DNA from 3 places in the Alteromonas sp. R7 genome. Region 2 is predicted to be linked to each of the others. Evidence: predicted binding sites of a transcription regulator. Region 2 holds the regulator's gene; each other region holds the start of a gene.
What was found. The regulator FNR, encoded in region 2, switches genes on or off when oxygen is low (the NO sensors DNR and NnrR bind a similar motif). The targets are predictions, from matches to a motif close to TTGATCTAGATCAA.
Positions count from the first base shown of each region.

Region 1: a site for FNR is predicted at 3,789-3,802, ahead of AC0J2X_RS07040 (PRC-barrel domain-containing protein). Genes of this name have one in related genera too.
Region 3: a site for FNR is predicted at 2,238-2,251, ahead of AC0J2X_RS11420 (high-potential iron-sulfur protein). Genes of this name have one in related genera too.

Region 1 covers NZ_JBVTQX010000003.1:306,420-312,189, reverse strand. The annotation lists gene AC0J2X_RS07070 (ribonuclease J) at 1-1,004, opposite strand, end outside; gene AC0J2X_RS07065 (DUF2789 domain-containing protein) at 1,073-1,306, opposite strand; gene AC0J2X_RS07060 (DUF2750 domain-containing protein) at 1,431-1,781, opposite strand; gene AC0J2X_RS07055 (LysR family transcriptional regulator) at 1,854-2,684, opposite strand; gene AC0J2X_RS07050 (hypothetical protein) at 2,811-2,978, opposite strand; gene AC0J2X_RS07045 (MaoP family protein) at 3,378-3,734, shown strand; gene AC0J2X_RS07040 (PRC-barrel domain-containing protein) at 3,927-4,676, shown strand; gene AC0J2X_RS07035 (ArsR/SmtB family transcription factor) at 4,773-5,084, opposite strand; gene AC0J2X_RS07030 (rhodanese-like domain-containing protein) at 5,269-5,619, shown strand; gene AC0J2X_RS07025 (LysR family transcriptional regulator) at 5,676-5,770, shown strand, end outside.
Region 2 covers NZ_JBVTQX010000004.1:261,128-266,897, reverse strand. The annotation lists gene ttcA (tRNA 2-thiocytidine(32) synthetase TtcA) at 1-542, opposite strand, end outside; gene uspE (universal stress protein UspE) at 691-1,614, opposite strand; gene fnr (fumarate/nitrate reduction transcriptional regulator Fnr) at 1,859-2,596, opposite strand; gene AC0J2X_RS08775 (sulfite exporter TauE/SafE family protein) at 2,642-3,301, opposite strand; gene ccoS (cbb3-type cytochrome oxidase assembly protein CcoS) at 3,288-3,518, opposite strand; gene AC0J2X_RS08765 (heavy metal translocating P-type ATPase) at 3,520-5,770, opposite strand, start outside.
Region 3 covers NZ_JBVTQX010000006.1:117,257-123,026, reverse strand. The annotation lists gene AC0J2X_RS11425 (amidase) at 78-1,697, shown strand; gene AC0J2X_RS11420 (high-potential iron-sulfur protein) at 1,796-2,089, opposite strand; gene AC0J2X_RS11415 (flavin reductase family protein) at 2,312-2,941, opposite strand; gene AC0J2X_RS11410 (zinc ribbon domain-containing protein) at 2,934-3,125, opposite strand; gene AC0J2X_RS11405 (hypothetical protein) at 3,312-3,599, shown strand; gene AC0J2X_RS11400 (exonuclease domain-containing protein) at 3,717-5,770, shown strand, end outside.

The DNA.
Region 1 (5,770 bases), on a different contig from region 2:
TGAGGGTGAGTGTCTTTTGCAAAACGCGCCAGCGCGGTATTTTTCTCGCCCTGGCTGCCTGTCGCTACGGCTAAAACTTCATGGGGGGGAAGATAACCTAAATGTTGGGGATCGGTCACAGGTAAATCGTCTGGCCAAATGCCCTGTTGCTTGGCAATGCCGTACATGTTCATTAACGAACGACCGTACAGCGCCATGTAGCGCTTAGTTTTCTTCGCGACTTTAGCCAGCGAAATTAGCCGTGCTATATTGCTACCAAAGCATCCTACCACCGCTCTCCCCTTTAACGGCGCGATAGTGCTTAATAGGCCGTCGTAACAATTTCTCTCTGAAATTGAAAAGCCCGGTTTTGTTGCATTGGTAGAGTCTCCAACCATGGCAAGAATATTCTCACTGCCTAGTCGCTTGTAAAGGCTAACGTCAAAAGGTAAACCTGTTATGGGGTTGGCATCAATTTTCCAGTCTGCTGTATGCAATACTGTGCCTACTGGTGTATTGATTTTTAGTGCGAAGGGTTCTGGAAGCGAATGAGTAATGGCTAGCCAGTTAACGCTAAAAGGCCCAATTTGCTTGGTATCGCCTGCATCGACTTCAATAATGGCAATACGGTTAGCCAATTTGCTCCTTGCAAGCTTTCGCCTTAACACTTCGGCGGTAAAAGACGTAGTATAAATTGGCTTTTGGAAACGTTCCCAAAGGTAAGGAATTGCGCCTACATGATCTTCATGGGCGTGGGTAATGACAATGCCAGCCAGTGCTTCTTTTTGTTTAGCAATAAATGAAGGGTTCGGAGCCACAACGCGATGCGTAGTGGCTTTGAACGTATTCTGGTTAGACGCTTGGCTGACGCCTTTGTAGGCAGGTACGAGAGGCTCATCAAAAGAAACCCCACAGTCAACCATTAACCATTGACCATCGTGACCATACAAATTGAGGTTCATCCCAATTTCGCCCGTTCCGCCTAACGGAAGAAACCACAAATCATCAGCAGATGGGTGCAACAAAACGGCTATTACCTTTTCTCAGAGCATTGAATATTAGTTTGACGTTTAAATCTATGAGCGCAGAGCCATCATTCGTGCAATTCAGCATTAAGTTGGTCTATCACTTCGGCCCACGCAGCGTCTTCAACAATGGCATCTTTCAAAAATGCAGACTGACTTTCATTCCAATAAGGCGCTTCATGAAGATGTTGGCTCTTATTCAGCCCTCGATGTGTTTCAAAAAATTCAGCAATTTCTTCGTCTGAACTTCCTAAACCTAGTTGGCTGAATAGACTATTCATTGTGGGTTGCTCAGTAAACATAACGCCTCCTTGGGTTATCAATTAAGGGCACAATAAACGCCAGATACGTTGTACCCAACTAACTTTTTTATGCCCCATTTGCTTACTGGATAATTACCCTTTGTCTTCCCCTTGAGATCACATCTTAAAGGTAGTCAGCGAACTCTTCTGGCGTAATCACCTCTCCTTCTTCAGCAGGTACAGGACATACAATGACCATTAATTCATCTTGCGTCATGCCCGGCACCCACTTAGTCAAAAACTCTTCGGTGCTTAATTCCATCGCTTCACAGTGTGCCCAGTCTTCGGTTGCCCACAACAGTGCTAACTCAGCATCAGGCCAAACCGGAACACCATCTTCTTCATCAGTAGTTAGCATTACGCAGCCGTGCTCATCTTTAAGAATGAAGAGTTTCTCTTCCGCTTTAATTGTTGCAAGGCTTGCTTCTAGTCGTTGAAATGCGTTTTTTTCCAATAAAGGATGTAATTGTGACATAAGTTTCTCTCTTTAATTCTGCGATTCACATGCCTTTAAATTAGGCACCGTGGGTAAATTTATTGGCAGCGGTTAACACGCTTTAGACACGCTTTCTATTATCTCTGCTAGACCCACTCGTCTGACTTGCTTCATGCTGTGCACATACACCTTAAACGATACGTTTTCTAACGTTTCAATTCTGGTCACTATCACACTACCGGGTAACTGACTCTCAACGTTGGTCGGTAATACGGCAATACCACCTTCGCTCTGTAAATTGTTGAGCGCAAGATTCAACGAATTGGTTCTTAACTTTGCATCGCGAAGTTGAGGGTAAGCAGTAAGCAACCAGTCTCTTGCCTTAGTTCCCCAATCAATAGCCACAAAATCTGCTGCATCAATAGTCTCAGACGCTTGTCCAATTCTATATAGCGCCAAATCCTGCTCTAGCAATACATCACTGTTTACTTCTTCAGATTTCAACGGTTCAGTGGAGAATGATAAGTCTGTCACCCTTTCGTGCAATTGTCGCGAAAGGGTATCTAACGTAAGAACTTCAGCCTTTACTGACCAATCGGGAAACGAGTTGTGTAGGTGACTGAGCATCTGAGGCAATAACAGCTCGCTCGCCAGCTGTGTTGCGCCGCAAACAACATATTCAGAGGATTGAATTTGGAGCTCTTGTTTTGCTTCGTTTAGCGTTGCGCATAATTGCCTAGCGTAAGGCAGAAGTTTCTCACCAGATTGAGTGAGCTGTATACTGTTGCGTTGCCTAATAAAAAGCGTGGTATGAAAATACTCTTCAAGTAGCTTTATGCGCGCACTGACTGCAGATTGAGTAAGGTAAAGGTTTTCAGCCGCTTTACCAAAGTGACGAGTTTTTGCCACCTCTATAAAGGTGGTGAGAAAGCGTATATCCATGCTTATTGTACAACCGAATCAAAGTGGGTCTAAATTGACACAGATAATACGGCAAGTAAACACAAAAGCACAGAAGCGCACCGCTATAAACGGTACGCTTTATTAAAATTTCACCAACTCGCTGAATTAATACTCTTCTTGGTGCAGGCGACGCTGTTTGTCACGGCGTTGCAGGTCACGCTTCTGCTTTTCCTTTACAGTACTTTGACGTTTGGAATTTGGCTTTTTAGCGTGAAAATCTTCCTCTTCTACCGAGTCCCATTCATCACGCTGGTAACGATAGTCTTTACTCATTGACTTCTCTGGGTTGTTAACACACCTCAATTATTATCTTAAGCGACAAAATAGAAAACGAATTTTAATCATCGTAGCGACAAGAATTTTTGATTATTCCCATCAGTGATTTTCATAGACTTTTAACGTCCAACTCATTTACGCTCGTGTAATAGCGACGCCCGTTGCAGGGCCAATAAATAAAAACTTACATTTTACTTTAATTTCAAAAACTTAGGCATATCACGCTTGAGGTTATCCCCTCGCACTTTCTGTATACTTTTCAAACGTAATCTTAAATTTAGTGTTAGATTTTATACCGTTAAAAATTTTTTATTGATAAGAGAAAAATCTTTTGTTTTATCTTCGTTTTTAATTATCTTAAAAGTGCGCTGAACAAAACATTACGTTGGGTACAACATGAAAAGTTTAGCTATTCGACAATCTGCAAAACCTTATATTGACCGTCAGAAGTTTCCATACGGTTTTCGTAAATCAGGTGACTTCAGTATTACTGAAGCCGATCTTCTAACCCACTACGGCAAAACACTGCTAGGACTTGAAAGTGGCGAATTGTCGCCTGAAAGTGATGATGAGAGACATTTCGTCGAATTCGTTACAGGTAAAGTTGAAGCTAGCAATAACCTAGAAAAAGCCTGGGCGAAATACGTCAGATTAGCAAGGGGCAAAAAGCACTTCTACACCCTTCACAGCAGTGCGAGTAACCAGTCAGACTATGATGAAGATTACTCTGATGAAGAATTCGATGTAGCATAATGCTACAGCATTACTAAAAAGCTCGCTCCGGCGAGCTTTTTTGTTATTGAACAAATGATCTCAATCAACTTCAGACAAGAACAAAATGAAGAAACATTAAGGACTGTCTACACTTAGTAGTAATACAGAGTGATGTGCAGTGAATCATGCATTTCATTCTGAAAAACGAGCCCATGCAAAGGAGGCGCAACGATGATCATCAGTTCAAAACAGCTTACTCACTTTTCTATTCATGCCCTTGATGACAAAGTGGGCGGCATCCGCGATATCCTTTTCGACGACGAAACTTTCACTGTTCGCTACTTGGTCGCAGATACCAATACTTGGCTACCGCTTAGCCGTAAAGTGGTGATATCACCTATATCTGTCAAACAGTTAGATGAAGATAGTGAGTCTGTTCATATCAATATGACAGTTGATACATTAAAAAACAGCCCCTCTATTGACGAACATAAGCCTGTGTCACGTGAATACGAAGAAAATCTCTTCAAATATTTTGGTTACGGATACTATTGGATTGGACCAGGAGCTTGGGGGGAGTTCGCACATCCAAATGAACTGGTCGAATTACAGCGCGCTGAAGAGTCTGAAACTGAAAACCCGAAAAAGAGCACCAACCACCTAAGAGCAGTGGGCGAAGTTGGTGGATATGAAGTTGCTACAACCACTGATAACGTTGGCCACATCAGTAACTTCGTCATTGACACCGAGAGCTGGAAGATAATCATGCTAGTGGTAGATACCAACAACTGGCTTCCGGGTGGCAAACATCTCGCACTTCTACCTAGCGATATCGAAAGTATCGACTGGGCGGCGCACAGCGTAGTAGTCAATTTAAGTCACGACGAATTGGTTGATAGACCTGAAGTGGAAAGTGAAAAAATATCTGAAGAAGGCTATGTGCCTATGCTTTGCGAGCAACTGAATAAAAACGGAAATTAATAACCGAAGAATGTCACTGTTGGCGATTTTTAGTTAGGAACTTTACAATGTCCGTTGTTGAAGGCGGACATTGTAGCTTAGGATACAAAAAGAAGATTACTCGCAGAAAAATTCGTACATCAAAGCAATCAAACGCTTGACGCGCTCGTCTGCTAAGCGGTAGTAAATAGTTTGACCTTCCCTTCTTGTGGCCACCATTTTTGATTCTCGCAATAAAGCAAGATGCTGAGAAATCACTGGCTGCGAGACGCTAACAACTTCGAGAAGTTCGGTTACCGATTTTTCCTCTTTCAGCAACGAACAAAGCACCATAAGGCGTGTTTTATTCGCGAATTGCTTTAGGAAGATCTCGGCTTCCGCAGCGTGTTCCATTATATCATCTGAACCTATTACCATATCCTCGGACATAAGCACTCTCTATCTGTAAAGTATTTCGGCACCAATTTAGCCATTTACTATACTAAAGTATAAGACATTTTGCCGACCTGCCAATTTATGCGACGAATCCCTGTATTTTACATTGTTTTATTACGCTGACATCAATATATTAGATTTTACTTATTTTAACCAAGTTTAGGCAAAAAGGAAAAGTATGCTTATAGATATGAAGACTCGAATAGAAAACATAGACGATAACTTACGCACTGTATCTGCGGAGCAAGCGGCCAGTGAGTGCCGAAACAATAGCGGTATACTGATTGATGTACGGGAGAGTGCCGAAGTTGCCAATCAGCCCGTACCTTCTGCGCTTCACATACCACGCGGCGTGCTCGAAATGAAGGCACTGGAACAGTTTAAAGATGCTTCAGCGCCACTTTATATTCACTGTGCGTCGGGCATTCGAGCAAAACTAGCAGCAGAGCAACTTATAAAAATGGGCTATGAGAACGTTTCGGTTGTGACATGCCCTGTACCCACGATAAACCAAGCAAACCGAAAATGACTTCTTAACCACGTGTATGCTATAAGTATCGTTAATTAAGAGTTTTAAGGCGCTGTATGCTGAAATCTACGTTAGAACAATGGCGAATGTTCAAAGCCGTCGTCGATGCAGGCGGCTTTAATCAAGCTGCTGATGAAGTTCACAAAAGTCA
Region 2 (5,770 bases):
GGCATAGACTTAAGCTTGCCACCATGAAACATATTGAGGAAAAACGTTTCTAGCATGTCGTCGCGGTGATGACCTAATGCAATTTTAGTCGCACCTAACTCTTTTGCCGTGCGGTACAGAATACCACGGCGCAAGCGAGAACAGAGAGAGCAAGTCGTCTTTCCCTCTGGAATTTTGTCTTTAACAATAGAGTAGGTGTCTTCTTCTACAATTTTGTAGTCAACGCCAATGCTTTCTAGATATTCAGGCAAGATATGTTCTGGGAAACCAGGCTGCTTTTGGTCAAGATTAACCGCAACGATATCAAAGTGAATAGGCGCAATCTTCTTTAAAAACAATAAAATATCTAGCATGGTGTAGCTGTCTTTACCGCCAGATAAACACACCATTACTTTGTCGTTGTTTTCAATCATACCGAAATCGCCAATGGCTTTACCCACATTGCGGCGAAGTCGTTTCTGAAGTTTGTTGAAGTTGTACTTTTGCTTACTTTGCGCAGCATTTAATGGCGACGCGTCAGCACTGTTTGTGCCTAAACTCATAATTAACTAGCTTGGTTTGTGATAAAGCCACCATTATACATTAAAGCGGCTTTTCGAGACCATGCTTGTGAAGTTAAATTTGTTGGTGACATACCGTGTTGGCCGCTAAGTAACGGCAAACACGGGCTATGCGGTACTGATGAAAAGACTACACCGACAACGGCGACACAAATCCATCTGGCTTAATAGCAAGCACATCGCAATTGAGTTCGTCGATCACGTGTTCTGCAGTGTTACCAATTAGGGCCGCTGAAATGCCCACACGGCCAACGGTACCAATAACAACCAGCTCTGCATCCAGTCTTTTTGCCACTTGCGGGATAACTTTTTCCGGAAGGCCTTCTCTTACTACGCATTTGTTTTCAGGAATACCGTACTTTAACGCGTGACTACGCATTTCTTTTAAATGATGATTTTTTACCGCGTCGTGATAGGTATCGGGGTCGAACTCAGGTACTTCTATGGCGATATTAAGTGGTGTAGAAGGGTAACTGTTGACCAAATTTACGCTACCTTTCAATAAAGAGGCGTAGTCGTTAGCAATGAGGGTGAGCTTATCGTTAAGTGCGGCATGCTCATCGTCTTCACTGCCTACGTTTACTGCAGCAATAATCTCTCCTCCTTCTGGCCAGTCGTGCTCTTTAACGAGCAATACTGGGCGAGGGCATTTACGCATTAAATGCCAGTCGGTGGGGGTGAAAATAACAGAAGCAAGATCGTCGTGCTTTTTGGTTGCCTTTACCACTAAATCTATCTGATTGTTTAGGGTGTAGTAAATAATCGACTCATACGCACGATTATTCCATTCTACAACGATATCAGTTTCAGTGAATCCTTGTTCTCTTAAGTGGGTGGCAAGCCATTTTGCATGCTCCTTTGTAACTGCATCGCGCATTGACTCGCGCTCATCCGGGCTAAGCATGGTCGTCATATCATAAGATAAGTCGTATACCACCATCATTGCGGTAACTGAAGCGCCTGTTTTTGAAGCGAGTTCATAAGCTCGGCTTAGTGCAGGTTGGTTATCGCGCTCGGCATCTACCACGGCCAGAATTCGTTTACACTCAATCATAACGTCCCCCTAACTACGAAACTTAGTAGCGGCTGTCGAAATCGAAGCTTTCTAATACTAACTATAAACGACATTGGGAAAAACGTAAGTTGTTTTAGATCAAGAATTTTACGAGGCGACCATGAGTGAACCTACCTAATTGAATATGGAGCAACCGGCGTGGCGCTGAAAGGGAAGATAGGTGGCTAACACAGGTTACAAAAAAGCGCGCTTAGTGCGCGCCTTATTTAACACTTAAAAAGGACTAACCGCAGACAACGCTAGGGCCGTTAAGCGCCGCTAGTTTGGTGTTTAGCCTATCGAAATCCAAAATAGTAATAAGCCTGCCGTCTACTTTTATGATGTTGTCTTTTTGAAAACGGCTTAACAGACGACTAATCGTTTCAATCGTTAATCCTAAATAGTTTCCAATTTCGTTGCGCGTCATGGTTAAGTGGAATTCTCTATGGGAAAAGCCACGCTCTTCAAAGCGTTGCGACAGGTGTGAGATGAAATACAGTAAGCGCTCTTCTGCAGTTCGCTTGTTTAAAAGCATGATCATGTCGTGATCTTGTTTTATCTCAGCGCTCATGAAGCTCATGATCTGGTGGCGTAGCTTTGGAAATTGCACTGACATTTCGTCGAGGGTCTCGTAGGGAAGCTCACACACCATGGCAGTTTCTAACGCAGAAGTATAGCTTTGGTGTTTGTTCTCTCTTAGTGCATCGAAACCGATAATATCACCAGGAAAGTGGAAGCCGGTAATCTGTTCTTCACCTTCGGTATTAGTCACAAATGATTTGAATGAACCGGTTCTCACTGCAAATAGAGAACGGAATTTATCACCAGTTTGAATCAGCGTGTCACCTTTATGAAGCGGCTTCTTGCGTTCAATAATATCGTCAAGAGATTCGATTTCTGTTTTGTTTAACGCCACCGGTAAACACAGGTGACTGAAACTACAGTTTTGACAGTGAATAGAAAATTGGCTTCCTTTGCTCATAATGCACGCTCTCTAAAAGAATACCCGACAATAATACACCCATTTTTAAACGATTGCGCCATGAATAAGATAAGATGCATATATTGCCATTATTACTGCAATAATTTGTCTAAAATGGTTATGCTGAAAACTTCGAACAATATATTGGCTACCAGCGCTTGCAGCGAGCAAGGTGGGTAATGTACCCAAACCGAAGAAGAACATAATAGCAGCGCCTTCTAGCGCGTTACCCGCCGCGAGAGACCAGGTAAGTGTGGAATACACCAAACCGCAAGGAAGCCAACCCCAAATAAAACCATAAGGCAACGCACTTAAAGGGGTCTTAAATGGCAAAAAGCGTTTTGAAAGCGGCTGGACTTTGGAAAATAGGCCTTTACCCGCATTTTCCAGCACTGTTAAGCCAGTCCACCACTTACCCAAATAACACGCCAGTAGAAGCAACATGATTCCGCTAAGTAGGGAAAGGGCATAGTTGGCAAGAGGTATATAATCTGCTGCAATTTTTCCAAGTGCCCCGGTTATTGCTCCGGCGATGGTGTAGCTCACTATACGTCCCATGTTATAGGCAAGGGTATAGGGTAGTGCTGAAGCGCCTTTAGGGGATACCATCCTTAGCGCAGCGACAATTCCACCGCACATTCCCACACAGTGAACTCCACCGGCTAAGCCGATAAGAAAGGCAGAGAAGTAGTTAATCCCTTCCATGTGGCGCTTGGCTTTTGTCTACTTTACTGTCTTGAAGTTGCTTGCGTTGCTCAGCTAGCTTTTTTTCTTCTGGCGGAAGATCATCGTCAAACAGTATGCTATACCCTTGGCGATCCAAATCTTCAAATTGATTGGTTTTCACCGCCCAAAAGAATATCACGATAGCGACGGCAACAATGATGATGGCGATTGGAATTAATACGTAAATAATACTCATGCTATTTGCTCAAAAGTCGCGTTGAGTTTGTGACCACAATGATACTGCTTAACGACATACCAACAACAGCCATCCACGGTGAAAGTAGGCCTGATACGGCGAAAGGTAAGATCAAAACGTTGTAACCTACCGACCAGCCGATATTTTGCCTTATTTTTTGCTTCACTTGATGCGCAGTTCGAATAAGCTCTGGTACAGAAAGCAGCTGATCTCCAAGCAGTATCACGTCGGCGGCAGTTTTAGCCACGTCTGTGGCATTACCCACTGCAATTGCCACATCAGCGCTGGCAAGAACTGGAGCGTCGTTGATACCGTCACCCATCATCATCACTTTCGCGCCAGATTGCTGCATAGCTTGAACGGCTTCGTACTTTTGCTCAGGTGTTAGGCCACCTTTAGCGGTCGAAATTGGCAATGGTGCGGTAAGCGCATTAACGTTTTGCTGTGTATCACCACTTAAAACGGCGAGGGTATGGCTTGCAGCTAATATATCGAGAGTTTCTTGCGCATCTTCTCTTAGTGAATCCTTTACTTCATACGCCGCCATAATACGCCCCTTAACCGTGAGAAACACGTTAGCTGAAGGGAACGCTTCAATGAGTTTTAGCTGTGATTCGTGAACGCTGAATGCTGCAGATCCCATAGAAAACAACGTGTCATTGATCTCACCGCTGATACCACCTCCTGGCGTAACGGTAAAATTAGTCACTTTGTGTACCGTGTTATCGATGGCGTCAGCACTACCGCTAAAGGCTATATCGTCGCTAAAGGCTTTGGCAATCGGATGTTCAGAGCGTGACTCCAAAGCGCGCGCAATTGATAGCGCACTATTACTATCCACGCCGTCAGCGTACCAGGCATTTGAAATAGTAAATTTGCCTTTTGTGAGCGTGCCGGTTTTGTCTAAAGCGATGGTGTCAATGTCAGTAATTTGTTCTAGCGCATCGGCCCGTTTTAGTAAAATACCTTGTCGGTTTAACTTTGCCATAGCGCAGGTTAACGCTGATGGCGTAGCCAACCCTAGTGCGCAAGGGCAGGTTGCAACCAGCACCGATATGGTGATCCAAAATGCCTCGTCGCTACCCTGATACGCCCAAAAGCCATAGGTTAACGCCGAAATCAGCAATACCGCGGTAACGAAATAGCGAGAAAAATTATCGGCTATCTGCGCTGCTTTAGGCTTACTCGCCATCGCACTTGCTTGCAGTCGTACAATTTGATTTACCAGCGCATTTTTAAGGGTCTGCGTAACCGTAATGGTTAGCGTACCATCTTGACAAACCGTGCCGCCGTAAACCGGGCTACTGTTCGACTTACGCACGGGGTTAAACTCGCCGGTAAGCATTGATTCGTCAACCGCTGCGTTGCCGTCGGTTACCACCCCATCAATGGGGACTGTTTCACCAGGCTTCACCAGTACTACGTCATCAATTTTTAGCTGCTTAGCCAGACACTCGGTTAGGCTGCCATCCGGATTTAGTTTGGTCGCTGATACGGGCACATACTGCATCATATTGGCAGAGATCTGTGCGGCGCGATGACGACTGCGATGTTCTAAGAATCGGCTAAGTAACAGCAGAAAAATAAACATACAGATGGATTCGAAATACACTTCACCTTGCTCTAATACTGTAGAGCGAATTCCAGCGATGTAAGTACCGAATATGGCGAGCGTAACGGGTACGTCCATATTAACCGTTTTGGCGCTTAGCGCTTTAGCGGCGCCCACATAAAAGGTGCTGCCTGAATACAGCACCACTGGTGTAGTAAGCGTAAGGGCAACCCAATAAAAATATTGGCGGGTCTCTAACTCAATGGCGCCGAACCAATCAAAATAAAGCCCAGTCATCAGCATCATAACCTGCATGGTCATAATGCCTGCTAGGCCAAGCTTTTTTAGAAAGGTCTTCTGTTCGCGTTTATAACTGGCTTCGTGTTCGTCGGGGTGAAATGGTGACCCAACATAACCAATGCGTTTTAGCGTAGATAGAATTTGGCTAAGCTTAATTTGAAACGGTGACCAAGTGACTAAAGCGCGGCGCTCTTGTACATTCACCGCGACTTGCTTTATTCCTTCAACTTTTGACAACTGCTTTTCGATAAGCCAGCCACACGCAGCGCATGTAATACCTTCAAGGGTCAACTGAATCTGTTTGTCCTGACCTTCTTCAAACACGAACTCTTCTTGAAGGGAAGGGTCGTCATAGACTTTTAGCTTATCTAACGTTTCTAAAATACTGTCGTCAGATTTT
Region 3 (5,770 bases), on a different contig from region 2:
TTACCTTCTATTGCAGTCAAACGCTGCATAATAAGAAGGAGTAACAGGCGCTAGGATCATACGTTAAGGAAAGGTTTATGTTGAAACAGGGTTTTTTGCTGGCCGTAGTCGTGCTATGCACTGCATGCGTGTCTCAAGCAAATCATACAGATAAGATTGAGCAATGGTTAGATAAGCCTGCTCACGTTCAGGCGCAAGCTATTGCGAGTGGCGAAACGACATCTGCTGAGCTCGTCAGCGGTTATCTTGCGCGAATCGAACGACTAGATGGAAAGGTAAATAGCGTCTTAGCGTTGAACCCTAACGCGCTGACCGAAGCGAAGGCCATCGATAAACAACTAGCGAATGGCGAGACGCTGGGCCCTCTGGCAGGTATTCCCGTACTGCTAAAAGATAATATAGAAAGTGCAGAGATGCCCACCACAGCCGGCTCAATGGCGCTTATTACTAATGACACTGGTCGCGATGCGCCTATCGTAGAAAAACTGAAAGCGGCAGGGGCAATTATTTTGGGTAAAACCAATTTGTCTGAATGGGCAAACTTTCGCTCTGAATCCTCTATCAGCGGCTGGAGTGCAGTTGGCGGGCTTACCCGAAACCCGCATATGCTATCAAGAAGTGCTTGTGGCTCGTCATCGGGCTCGGGCGCTGCCATGTCACTTCGCCTCGCGTCACTTGCCGTGGGCACCGAAACCAATGGTTCTATTATTTGTCCGGCATCCATAAACGGGGTAGTCGGCTTTAAACCAACCGTGGGCTTGCTTTCCAGAACTCACATAGTGCCTATTTCTTTCAGTCAGGACACCGCAGGACCAATGACGTCTAACGTTCAAGACGCCTGGCTAATGACGGCAATCATGGCGGGCCCTGATGCAAGCGATAACGCGACACTAGACGCAGAGTCTCACCGCCCTTCTATGCCAACATCTTCAATGCTGGCTACAGATTTAAAAGGCAAGCGTATTGGTGTGGTTAGGTACCGCCAAGGCGATAACCCTCATGTGCTGGCTGTTTATGAAAGCGCGTTAAAGCAGCTTAAAGCATCGGGCGCGACGCTGGTGGACATCAGTGACTTCTCTCAGCCAGATTCATTTTGGGCCGACTCTTATAATGTTCTGCTGAGTGAGTTCCATCATAGTATTAACGAATACTTGTCGGGGTCTCCAGCAGAGCTTCCTGCAAGGAACTTGTCTGAGCTTATCGATTTCAATAACAAAACAGAGCGCGAGTTAGCGTTATTCAATCAAGACATTTTCGAAAAATCGCTCGCGTCGGCAGCCATTGACAGCGAAAAATATCAAAATGCACTGCGCCTTATTCAAGACACGGCGGGCAAAAATGGTATTGATACGTTGTTAGCAAAGCACAATGTTGATGTACTAGTTGCGCCCTCAAACAGCCCTTCTTTTTTAATAGACGGTGTATATGGTGACCATTCGCCAGTCGGTTTTATCGGTATCGGGTATTTGGCCGCAATTGCAGGATATCCGCATCTCACAGTGCCCGCTGGACAGGTGAAAGATCTTCCTGTGGGAATTAGCTTTATTGGTGGAAAGTGGCAAGACGAAAGCGTGTTGAAAATAGGTAGAGTCTTTGAAGCAAAATACGGCTTCTTCATTAAGCCTGGCCTTCTGCCTACACGTTTTGACAACCCAGCGCTAAAAGGTATCGAAGACGGAATTGACGTAGTTCGCTAGCGGGAAATGAGGATACATAATCGTATTTCGCCTCAACAGAAACGAAAAAAGCCCTTGGTTTAACTCAAGGGCTTTTGAACGTCTTTTCTTTCGATTGGTTAGCCAGGCTTTTTCACCCAAGCGCTACACCAGCCATCAGCGTTAACAAGCTTATTAGGGAAAATGTTACAAGGGCGGTGTTGTTCGCCATCGGCGCCCTGCACGTACATGCAGTTTGCGCATTTTGCACCTTCAACAGTTGACGACGGTGTGTAGTTCAGTGCTTTTGCAGTAGGGTCATCAGCGCTCAATTGTTCTTGAGCCTGAGCACGTAACGCTACACCACCTAATGTAAGACCGATAACTGTCGAGCCAGAAAGCTTTAAAAAGTCACGGCGATTTACAGATTTCATAACATTCTCCTTAAGAGATAGAAACGATAATGATTCTTTTTTATTCAGTGCCTTAAACGCAAAAACCTGCCCAAAGAGGCAGGTTTTGTTTCATGTTTAAATACTATCTCTTTTTGAAAAAAGATCGAACGAAATGTCGCATTTTCGCTTGATCCAGATTAAATAAACTTCAGAGTTACAACCTTAAGTATTGAATGTAAGACCGTTGGACAGTTTATTAGTTCACTTCACGGTTAACTTTACATCGGGCTTTGCATACGCAAATTGCGCAATTCGTTGTGTGCTGTGGTAGCTGTCTAGGCCTGAGATACAGGCCGTTTGCGCTTGCTCTATATCTGCATAGCCGTCTGAATCTATTATTTGCTCAGGAACGTAGAGCTCCTGGATTTCGCCGATAACCATTTCGGTTTCATTAAGCAAAGTAAAATGCTGTGCTACTTTTAAGCCCATTTTAATTTCACTTTCTTTGACATACGGCGCACTGAAGGACTCACTGATCTGCGCGGTTAACCCAACGGCTTCAAATTCACTTTCATCTGGCGCATAGCGGGCTGATGTTTGGTGGGCTTTGTCGACCCAGTCAACAGCCACGTGATTTAGCGTATAAAAGCCCTGCTGTTTTATATTGCTCAACGTATCTCGCGTGACGGTATGTGGACGCATGATCATGCCAATGAGAGGCGGGTTTGCACCGACATGAACAATAGAGCTCACTATAGCCAAATTGTTTGTAACGCCGTTTGTTGTACCCACCAAAGTCGCCGATTTAAAACCAGACAAACTATTAATTAGGTTTGCGCGGTAGCGCTGTGCAAGGGCGTCTATATCACCGCGGGTAAACTGCTTAGTCATTCTCTCTTTCTGCCTCTATCTGAATGTCATCACCGTGCTGATAAGCAGTAAGCTCAATGGGCTGACAACACACTTGGCAGTCGAGCACCTGTACTTGGCCAACATCGTTAATTTCATCTATTTCAACATCATTTGGAGCCATGCAGTAAGGACAGGAAAAGCCCATGGAACGAGTTAAACTCATATTTAAATGCCTTTGTAATCACTAATGCTATTTGTTACGTAATGCAAAGACGAGTGGATTTTCTTTTAGACACGCCCCTTGTATCTGATTTTAAGAGAAAAGGACAAGACTGCCATTTGACGCTTATGAGTAATCAGAAAACTGGGTGCACAAATAATAGATGTGATAGACGAAAAAGGTGACCTTGTGGCAAATAAAGTCGGTCAATGCCCGTGCTGTAATAGAGAAACTCGCCTTACTTACCATCATCTTATACCGCGAAAAATGCACAGGCGTACCTATTTTAAAAAGCACTTTAGCAAAGCGGAGCTTCAGGACGGCATTTACATTTGCAGACAATGTCACAGCGGTATACATCGATTTTATGATGAGATGACGTTGGCCAAACACTACTTCAATTTGCAGCGTTTATTGGCAGATGCGCAGCTTTCTTCGTTCTTTCATTGGGTGTCTAAACAGCGCGTACGCGTGTAAAAGTACACGCTGTGCACTATTAGCAGCAGATGTGATACCCAATCGCGGAGGATTTAATTTGATTCGCGTGGCTGTATAAATATACACTATTGGTGTTTTCATAGCCAAAGATACCTCATGCGAAAAGATTTACCGCCACGTTATTACCTTACACACTTTCACGAGTTCCTTGGGTTCTTTGAGAGTGCTAGCAGGGCGCTTCTAAGTGACGAAGCCACTGACTTTGTTAGGCGTTTTAAAGCGTTAGACGATGACAAACAGTGTATTGTTGTGCGCGCTGCAAATCGCAAGTATGCAGTGATTGACAGGACGCAGTTCAATTATAGCGAAATCGCTGTGCCACAAGAGCAAATAGATTGGCTTACCGACAACGGCTGGTTTGGTGACCTTACCCACGCTTCGCTTAATGACATCGCTGGTGTCTTGACCAAAGATGCTCTGCTTGAGCTACTTGCTGAATACGGCAGTATTCAGGGGCTCGCATCTCTCACCAAGCCTAAACTCGTGACGTTGCTTAATGAACATATCGAAGCTAGAGGCTGGCCAGAGCGTTTTTCGCTAGATAACTACTTAGTGTGCTTGTTCGACGATGCACTTCGCTATTTGCTGTTTATCTATTTTGGTAACACCAAAAGCCGCCTAAATCAGTTTTCTATGCGCGATTTAGGTGTAATGAGAACCCGTTCTGATTCCGTAACGGATACGGCGCGTTTTGAAACTAAAAGCGACGCCCGAGCGTCATGGTTTTACGCCAACCATTACAGCCAGTTAGCTTTTTATAACGATGATATGTTGCTTGCCATTGCCGAAGGTGAACTGCCCATTACAGAAGGTGTGTCGGCATGTTTTTATCGCGACCAGTTTCTCTATGCACTAGGCCTAAAAGTACTGATGTTTGATAGAGCGAAAGGGCTAGAAGTATTGAAAGCGGCGCAAAGCGATAAGGCAAAGGAAAAGTGGTTAAGAGAGAACTACAAGGACGGAAATGAAAATAGTGTTAAACAGACCCTTGAAGAGATAATTGATAATCCGCAATCGGATACGCTGCTAGCATTTGCAGAAGATTTCTATGCCCGTAAATACCACAAAAAACGCACCAGTAAGGTTACCGATATGCTTCGCAATGCTAGCCGTACACTGGATATTGACGTAAGCCAAAACCAACAGGTTGAGCGTGGTGTGCTGGCGTATTATGCAAGGCACGGCATTGAAGGTTGGCGCACGGAAAACCGATTATGGCGCAGTTTGTTCGGCCTTACCTTTTGGAGGCAACTTTACGAAGAAGACACGCTGGTTACGGAGTTTGATCGCAGACCGTTATCGCTTAAACAGAATAACTTTTACGCCAAGTTTGAACACAGTATTGAAGCGTTGTTACAGGCGCTTGATAGCAAAGAAAAACTGCGTTTTCATATTCACAAAATGGCCACGATGCACTATGGCAAAGTGAATAGCCTGTTTATGTGGTCTAGTCATTTGCTTACGCCTATAGAAGCGCTAATTGAGCATGGTTCGCTAGATTCTATTTATGCTTTACTTCGCATGATGTGCAAAGACTTTGAGAGCCTCCGAGATGGCTTCCCCGATATCATGGTATTTGACGGCGCACTTCGCTTTGAAGAAATCAAAGCGCCTGGCGATCAGCTTCGCCGAAATCAGCTGGTTTCAATTCAACGTTTGCAGCAAGCTGGATTTGACGTTGCGGTAACAACAGTGAAATGGATACGCGACCCAGCACAGCCTTATGTTGTGGTAGATATAGAGACCACTGGGGGAAACAGCAGCTACAACCGGATTACCGAAATAGGTATGGTAAAACTTGTTGGTGGGAAAGAGGTGGACAGGTTTCAAACCCTGTTAAATCCGCAGCGCCGCATTCCTAGCAACATTACCCGCCTTACTGGTATTTCGGATGACATGGTGGCAGATGCTCCGCTTTTTGCTGAAGTAGCGGAACACGTGGCAAATTTCACCGAAGACGCTGTGTTCGTGGCTCACAACGTAAACTTTGACTATGGGTTCATCAAGCAAGAGTTTGCAAGACTAGAGCAAAGTTTCAGGCGACCCAAAATGTGTACCGTTCGCGAAATGCGTCGCACCTATCCTGGGCTGCCTTCTTACTCGCTGGCAAACTTAACAAAGCATTTTCACATAGAAATGGAGCAGCATCA